DNA from 2 places in the Leucobacter japonicus genome. Region 2 is predicted to be linked to the other one. Evidence: predicted binding sites of a transcription regulator. Region 2 holds the regulator's gene; the other holds the start of a gene.
What was found. Region 2 encodes LexA, which represses DNA repair genes until DNA is damaged. Its sites were predicted from a motif close to TCGAACANNTGTTCGA; they were not measured.
Positions count from the first base shown of each region.

Region 1 (4,399 bases), on a different contig from region 2:
AATGGTCGCGCGGCGGTCAGCGCTGGGCTCCGAGACGAGCACCCGATCCACCCCGCGCGCCTTGAGCGCGAACCAGACTCCGATGCCGATCGGACCCGCGCCCGCGACGATGGCCGTCTGGCCCGCCTCGACGTGGCTGCGTGACACCGCGTGCCACGACACCGACATCGGCTCGACGAGGGCGCCCATGCGCAGGTCGACATTCTCGGGCAGCACGTGCACCTTGCTCGCCGGAACCGTCGTGAACTCGGCCATGCCGCCGCCGTGCGAGCTGAGCCCGTGGAAGCCGATCTTCTGGCAGACGTTGTAGAGGCCCTTGACGCAGGCCGGGCACTCGCCGCAGTAGTAGATGGGCCAGACCGCGACGCGATCCCCCACCGCGACATCGGAGACGCCCTCGCCGAGCTCGACGATGGTGCCCGAGAATTCGTGACCGAGGATCTGCGGCAGCGTCGAACCGGTCACCGGGTGCGGGTGGTCGAAGTCGAGCCCAGCGGCTTCGGGCGAGTAGTAGACGTGCAGATCTGAACCGCAGATGCCGGCGAAGGCGTTGCGAATCTTCACTTCGCCCGGGCCCGGCGTGGGCTCCTCGACGTCGACGATGCGGAGGTCTTCCTTCGCGTAGAACTGTGCTGCCTGCATGGGGTGCTCCTTCTTCTCGGGCCGCGGATCAGCGCAGCCACCATTCCGGGGATGCCGCGAGGATCAGCTCGACGGCACGTTCGATATCGTCGCTGCCCGAGTCGAGCCAGGCCTCGATGGCTCCGACGGTGCCGGACGCGGCATACGCGATGGCGATGCGTTGCCCGATGGCGTCGTCGCGCAGGGCGGGCGGCAGGATCGCCGGGCGCAGGGCGATCCAGGTTTCCAAGCCGTGCCGCACGGACTGCTCGAGCGCACTCCGCACGGGTGCGACGAGTGTCGGTCGCATCGCCCCGCGATAGATGTCGGCGCGCGCGGCGACGTGCGCGATCAGCAGCCGCTCCCCATCGCCGATGGTCTGCGCGGCGGGCAGCGCCTCCATCGCGGCATCGATCTCGTGCGCGAGTGCGTCGCCGAGCAGGTGCGCCGGGGTGCTGGCGTGCCGATAGAACGTGTCACGCGTGATTGCCGATTCCCGGCAGATCGCCGCAACGGAGATGTCGTCGATCGGCGTCGCTGTCGACAGGGTGAGGATCGCGGCGCGCAGTTGGCTCCGCGTGCGGAGCGACCGAGCATCCATGCGCACATTCTATCTGACAGGTGTCAGATAGACCAGCGCCAGGTGCCCGCTCCGCCCGCCCTGCCCTAACAGCTTCGTCGGCCAGCTCCGCCCACTCACGGATTGGTGTCAAAAATTGCTCTCAGATCAGTGATGTGGGCGGGCTGAACGACACAAAGTGACACCGATTCGGCAGGGGCGAGCGGCGTTGCGAGCGGAGTGACGCGCGGCGTAGCGAGCGCAACGCCCAGCCCCACCAACGCGAAAACCCCCTCACGAAGAGGGGGTTTTCTGTGGCGGTGACGGTGGGATTTGAACCCACGGTAGGGGGTTACCCTACACAACTTTTCGAGAGTTGCACCTTCGGCCGCTCGGACACGTCACCGCGGAAGAGCTTATGCGATTCGCGCACGCATTGCGAATCGGGGCAGACTCAGGCGAGTCGCTCCTCCCAGAATGCGCGCAGTTGTTCGCTCTTGCGGAAGACGATCGTGTCCCACTCTTCATCGGTGGTCGACGAATCGGCGAAGTCCGAGGGGATCTTGAAGAGCTGCAGCGCAACCCCGAACCGCGCGCACACGCTCGCGTAGGCGTACGCCTCCATGTCGACGAGGTTCGCGCCGAGCCCGGCGATGGTCGCCCGCTGGTCGTCGTTCTGCACGAAGACATCGCCGGTGGCGATCACCGCGGTCGATTCCGTGGGCAGGATCACCGCACCTGTCGGGGCGAGCTCGGGCGAGGGCAGCGAGAAGTCGTGCTGCACGACCCCGGCGATTTGGTAGACCTCGTCGAGCGAGGGGCGATCCGGCGCATCACTGACGACCCCTGCCGTGCCGAGCACGACCACCCGGTCGACCGGGCGCTCGGCGAGCTCGGCGGCGAGCGAGACGGAGGCGTTGATCTTGCCCACCCCGGTGACGAGGTGCGGCACATCGGCGAAGGCCGAAGCCTCGTCTCGATGCGCGAAAACGAGCAGGGTGGTGAGGTCAGACATCGGCGCTCCCAGCGGCGCTTGCACGCCCGTCGATCAGGAATTTTCGACTCCACACTAGCGCTTTTCGAAACCTTGTTCTAATATTGGGGAGTCGGGTTCGCGAGCCGTACGCGTGATCGCCCTGAAACGGGACGTCGAGATCACCTCAACTCCGCGACAATCGCAGCGAAACCCACCCGCACCGCAGACCTTCACACGAGGTCGATCCTCCCGATGAGGCCGGTGCAGATGCGCTCACGCATCGATCCCGCAGGTTCCACAGACGCTGCAGGCTCGATCGGGCTGTGCCGACGCAGCCCCCGCGATGCAGCGTGAGGCCCCGAGCGGGCCCACCCCCGAGACATGCTCGGCGGGATACGCACCATGACGGTGCGTCAGAAAGGAACACCATGACTTCGCATACCCGTATGCCTGAAACCGCAGCCCCGCGCCCCGTCGCGACGCTGCGCACCCCGTACCACTCGCTCAGCGGCGCCGACAACATGCTCGTGCCCGACTGGGCGCAGCGCCGCTCCGTCTACCGCAGCTCGGGGCGCACGCTGTACATGGTCGAAACCGATCGCCTCAGTGACGCCCGCGTCGATCTGAAGCGTCTCGACCGTGCCGGCTGGGACGTTCGCGTCTCGCCGCTCCCCACGGGCGACCACGCCCGTATCGCGCTCACGCGCCGCGACCTCGCTCGCGCCGCGTAACCGTTCGCACACGCTGAGCTCCATGAGCATCGCGTAACTCGACGCCATCGCCCATGCGGCCCGGTGGATCCCCTGGATACACTGGGCCGCATGAGTGATGTCGAGCTTGCCGAAGTCGAGAGCTTCTCCCTGGACCACACGAAAGTGCTGGCCCCCTACGTGCGTCTGATCGGCGTCGAACGCGGACCCAAGGGCGATGCGATCTCGAACTTCGATATCCGCCTCGTGCAACCGAACGAGGGCGAGATTCCAACTGCGGGCCTCCACACCATCGAACACACGCTCGCGGCGCTGCTGCGCACCCGCTTCGACGGGCTGATCGACATCTCCCCGTTCGGCTGCCGCACCGGCTTCCACCTCATCGCGTGGGGCGAGCCGAGCGCCGAAACCGTCGCCGCAGCGATCAAGAGCTCACTCGAAGACCTCGTGGAGCGCGTGACTTGGGACGACGTGCCCGGCACCGAACCCGTCAGCTGCGGCAACTACCGCGACCACAGCCTGCACTCCGCGAAGGAGTGGGCCAAGATCGTGCTCGCGCAGGGCATCAGCCTCGACGCATTCGATCGCTCACGGATTGCCTAGCCCAGCAGGGCCTCGCGCCGAGCCGCATGCCCCGAGTTCTTGAGTCTCGGGCCCTCGAGCCCAAGGCTTTGAGCCCTTGAGTCGTTGAGCCCTGGGCCTCGCGCCCTCGAACGCACCGGTTTCGCGCGAGAGTACCCACATCACAGGGGTGCACTCGCGCGAAACCGGTGCGTTCGTTGCAGCGCGGCGGTAGCGCGGCGGTAGCGCGGCGCTAGCCCGGCGCCAGCGCGCCGCAAGCAAATCTACTCCCCCACGCCCCAGCCATCGACGAGACCGGCAAGCTCAGACATGCTGCTGAACACGAGCGTCGCGCCCGCAGCGCGCAATGCGTCGGGTGCGGTCGCGACCGGGCTGTCGGGCGAGAACCCGAAGACGGTCGCTCCTGCGGCGATGCCCGCAGTGACGCCGGCGACGGTGTCTTCGACGACCAGCGCGGTCGAGGCGTCGATGCCGAGTGCCGCCGCGGCCGCCAGGTACACATCGGGGGCCGGCTTGCTGCGCGGCTGATCCATGCCGCTGAACACGCGATCTCCGAACCAGCGGCCGAGACCGGTGACTTCGAGCTGCATATCGATTTTGACGCGGTCTGCCCCGGATGCGAGCGCGATGCGGTCGCCAAAGCGCTCCGTGATCTCGGCGAGCATTTCGGGGACACCGTCGATGGGAGTCACGCTCACTCGCAGCGCGTCGTCGCGACGGGCGTGAAACTCATCGATCCAGTCTTCGGTGATGCGAATCCCAGTGTGGGTGAGAATCACTTCCCACTCGTCTTTCAGTGCGCGCCCGATGAACGTACGGATGGTCTCGGCTTCAGAGATCTCCCACCCGAGTTCGCGCAGCATCTCGGCGAGCAGTCGCTGCGTGATCGTCTCCGAGTCGACGAGTACGCCGTCGCAGTCGAACAGCACCGCCGAGAACGGAGTCCTCACC
Region 1 covers NZ_JHBX01000105.1:155,010-159,408, reverse strand. The annotation lists gene AMS67_RS07765 (2,3-butanediol dehydrogenase) at 1-642, opposite strand, end outside; gene AMS67_RS07760 (TetR/AcrR family transcriptional regulator) at 671-1,222, opposite strand; tRNA gene AMS67_RS07755 (tRNA-Ser) at 1,496-1,586, opposite strand; gene AMS67_RS07750 (phosphorylase family protein) at 1,635-2,195, opposite strand; gene AMS67_RS07745 (hypothetical protein) at 2,603-2,887, shown strand; gene AMS67_RS07740 (S-ribosylhomocysteine lyase) at 2,978-3,469, shown strand; gene AMS67_RS07735 (HAD family hydrolase) at 3,712-4,399, opposite strand, start outside.
Region 1: the regulator LexA is predicted to act here: its motif matches at 2,260-2,275, upstream of AMS67_RS07750 (phosphorylase family protein).

Region 2 (4,399 bases):
GCGGCGATCACCGTGCTCGTCTCGGCCTCGGTACCGGCCGTGATGCGGAGGTGCCCCGGAATACTCAGGTTGCGAATCAGGATGCCCTGCTCGCGCAGCGCGGCAAAGGTCGCTTCGGGGTCGGCGAACCCGCCGACCAAGAGGAAATTGGCACCCGAATCGTGCACGCGGTAGCCGAGCTGCACCAGCGCCTCGGCGAGCCGATCGCGCTGCGATCGGATGTCGGCGACAGTGGCTAGCATGGCATCGGCGTGACGAATCGCTGCCGTGGCAGCCGCCTGCGTCAGCGCGGAAAGGTGATACGGCAGACGTACGAGCCGCAGCGCGTCGACGACCGCGGGAGCGGCCGCAAGATAGCCGAGGCGCACCCCTGCAAAGGCGAATGCCTTACTCATCGTGCGAGACACCATCAGCCGATGACGCCCGGGGAGCAGCGTGACAGCACTCTCGTGCTGGGCATCGAACTCGTGGTAGGCCTCATCGACGATGAGCATGCCGTCGAACGCGTCGTACGCCGCTTCGATGACGGCGCGATCGAGCGGAGTGCCGGTGGGGTTGTTCGGGCCGCAGAGAATTGCGATATCGGGCTGGTGTTCGCGCAGCGCAGCGACCACCAGCTCGGGCGTCAGTGCGTAGTCGGCGGGGCGTTCAACCGGAATCCACGCGGTGTCGGTGCCCGAGGCGAGCAACGGGTACATGGAGTAGGTCGGCGTAAAGCTGAGGAGACTACGACCAGGCCCCCCGAAGGCCTGCAGTATCTGCTGCAACACCTCGTTCGACCCGTTCGCCGCCCAGAGCTGCTCCGGAGTGAGACCGTGCCCGAGATACCCGGCCAACGCCTCACGCAATTCGGTGAATTCACGATCGGGGTATCGATTCACGCCAGTCACCGCGTGTGCAAGCGACTGCACGATGTCAATGGCGACGTGCTCCGGAATCGGATGCGTGTTCTCGTTCACGTTCAGGCTGACGGGAACCGCATCTTGCGGAGCCCCGTATGGCTCTTTGCCGACGAGGTTGTCACGGAGAGGAAGGTCGCTCAGACTGGTCACCGAACCAGTCTAGAGGCGAGAGAACCTCATGCTCCGAGTTCGTCGCCCGACACGACCAACGGGTTCTCTGAGTATCGCAGCGGCACAGCGATCGCCTCGCCTGCCTGCACCGACGACCCGTCGAGCTGGTTGAGCTGCACGATCTCCGAGACCAGGTCTCGGGGGTCGGCGGAGGGGTCGAGCTCCGTCGCCAGCGACCAGAGTGAGCTCCCCGGCTGCACCACCACATATTCGAACTGCTGACCATCGGAGCCCTGCGCCGTTGCCATCGCTTCCGGTGCCGCGAAGGCTGCCACCAGGGCGAGCACTCCGGCAACCAGCACTGTCGCGAGCGCGCCGAACACCATACGGCCACGACGTGTCAGTCGAATCGTCGCCGTTGCCGCGCGCGGCGCCGGCATTGCCTCGTGAGTCAGGGTCGCGATTGCGCTCATGATGGTGTCCCTTCGGTTGTGATCGCCACGAACGTGCATCCGTGCGAACATCTGTTTCGAATATATATTCGATGAATCGAAACTTCAAGCCCGAGTTCGAAGATATGTTTCGATCTTTTTCTCCGACACTCGAACACGTGTTTGCCCGTGTTCGAATGTCGCGGCTATGGTTTCGTCAACGGGATCACTGAATCAGGCACCACCGACATTCATGGATCGCCGCCGCCAGACAGCCCCCTGGGCTCGAGAAAGGACCGCAATGAGCGACACCGCCGTGCCCCGTTCCACGAAGCCCCTGAGCGAAAAGCAGCAGGCGATTCTTGAGTGCATCGCGCGCTCCGTCGAGAGCCGCGGCTACCCGCCGAGCATGCGCGAGATCGGGGATGCGGTCGGCCTCTCCTCACTCTCCAGCGTGACCCATCAGCTCAGCCGCCTCGAGCTGGGCGGCTATATCAGGCGAGACCCGAATCGCCCTCGGGCCCTCGAGATCCTCGTCGAACTCGCTTCGACGTCGAACGCAGTCGCAGACGCCCCGACCCAGCAGGTCGAGGAAGCCGCATACGTGCCGCTCGTCGGCCAGATTGCAGCGGGCGTTCCCATCACCGCCGACCAGCAAGTCGAAGAGATCGTTCCGCTCCCCCGGCAACTCGTCGGAGACGGCCAGCTCTTCATGCTCCGCGTCGTCGGCGATTCGATGATCGATGCCGCGATCTGCGACGGTGACTTCGTCGTCATTCGCCAGCAGCGCGAAGCGGAGAATGGCGACATTGTCGCCGCGATGCTCGACGGCGAGGCCACGGTCAAGGTATTCCGTCGCCGCGACGGTCACACGTGGCTCCTCCCGCGCAATAGCGCGTTCGAGCCGATTCTCGGCGACCACGCCGAAGTACTCGGTCGCGTGGTGGCGGTCTTCCGCTCGGTATAGCAACGCAAGCAACCCCTGCGCCCCACGACCCGAGGCGCGCACGTCACTTCATCGATGTGCGCGCCTTTTCTCGCGCGATTTGATTTGTTGTACCGAGTGTATCTAATCTGTTCGCATGTCCAGCATCGCTGCAGCACCTCCGACCCCCTCCGCATCGCCGCGCGCCGTCGCCCGTTTCGGTACACCACCCCGCGTGGACGTCATCGGCCTCGCGCCAGACTTTGTGGAGTACGCTGACGGGCTCCGCCTGCAGGCCGCAGCGGCGGAACGCGTGACCCGCGGCGCCGACTCCGGCACGCTCCTGCTTCTCGAGCACTCCGCGGTCTACACGGCGGGCAGACGCGCTGACCGCGACGAGTACCCCACCGACGGTACGCCCGTCGTTCCAGTCGACCGCGGCGGCCGGGTCACCTGGCACGGACCGGGGCAGCTCGTTGCGTACCCGATCGTACGGCTGCGGCCGGGAGCCGGCGTGGTCGACCTCGTACGCTCGCTCGAGACCGCCATTATCGCCACACTCGACGCGCTCGGCGTTGACGGGTACCGCGTGAAGGGGCGTTCCGGTGTGTGGTGCGACGCGACGGCACCGGCCGATCCCCCGGCGAAGGTTGCCCAAATCGGCCTGCATGCGCGGGCCGGAGTCATCACGCACGGCCTCGCCATCAACTGCAGCAACGATCTCGCCCCGTTCACGCAGTTCGTACCGTGCGGCATTCGCGATGCCGGAGTGACCACCATCAGCGCGCTCGCCGGGCGCACGGTGCGGCCGGCCGAAGTCGCCCCGATCCTGCACCCACTCGTGATCGAGGCAATCGCGGAGCTCGTCGCATGAGCGTGCGGCGCCTCCCCTCGACCGGCGTGCGCCCGGAGCCCGAGGGCCGCAAGCTGTTGCGCATCGAGGCACGCAATGCCGAGACGCCCATCGAGAAGAAGCCCGAGTGGATCAAGACGCGCGCACGGCTGGGCCCCGAGTATCAAGAGGTGCGCAACCTCGTCGCCAGCGAGAAGCTCCACACCGTCTGCCAAGAGGCGGGGTGCCCGAACGTGTTCGAGTGCTGGGAAGATCGCGAGGCGACCTTCCTCATCGGCGGGTCAATCTGTACGCGTCGGTGCGACTTCTGCATGATCACGAGCGGCAAACCGCTGCCGCTCGACCGCGACGAGCCGCGCCGCGTCGCCGAGTCGGTGCGCACCATGGGATTGAAGTACGCGACGATCACGGGCGTGACGCGCGATGACCTGCCCGATACCGGAGCGTGGCTGTACGCCGAGACGATCCGGCAGATTCACGAACTCAATCCGGGCTCCGGCGTCGAGGTGCTCGCCGACGACCTGGGCGGACGGCCCGAAGATCTGGCACAGGTCTTCGAGGCCGCTCCACAGGTGTTCGCGCACAACCTCGAAACCGTTCCGCGTATCTTCCGCAGCATCCGACCGGGGTTCCGCTACGAGCGCTCACTCGGCGTCATCACGCTCGCCCGCGATGCCGGCATGGTAACGAAATCCAACCTCATTCTCGGCATGGGCGAGACCCGCGCCGAGATCACCGACACCATGGTCGAGTTGCGCGACGCCGGGTGCGACATCATCACGCTGACGCAGTACTTACGTCCATCGTCGCTGCACCACCCGATCGACCGATGGGTGCGGCCAGAAGAATTCGTCGAGCTGCAGCAAGAAGCGGAGTCGCTCGGATTCGACGGGGTACTCGCCGGGCCACTCGTGCGTTCGTCGTATCGCGCCGGTCGGCTCTGGGCGCAGACGATGCAGGCCCAAGGTCGGCCAGTGCCCGAGGCACTGCGACACCTGACCGAGCGCGCCCCCGCCTCCTACCCGCAGGCGATCGGCGCTTCGGCCGTCGGCTCGGTGTAACGCTGCCACACGGGAACGCGTCGAGACAACGGCGAAACGTGTATTCCGGGCGCCGCGCTGCAGTCGGCGCCCGGAGCACACGCTCCTAGATCAGATACGGTTCGATCTTCGACGCC
Region 2 covers NZ_JHBX01000142.1:140,439-144,837, reverse strand. The annotation lists gene AMS67_RS14895 (histidinol-phosphate transaminase) at 1-1,052, opposite strand, end outside; gene AMS67_RS14890 (LysM peptidoglycan-binding domain-containing protein) at 1,079-1,486, opposite strand; gene lexA (transcriptional repressor LexA) at 1,746-2,411, shown strand; gene lipB (lipoyl(octanoyl) transferase LipB) at 2,527-3,243, shown strand; gene lipA (lipoyl synthase) at 3,270-4,283, shown strand; gene hflX (GTPase HflX) at 4,369-4,399, opposite strand, start outside.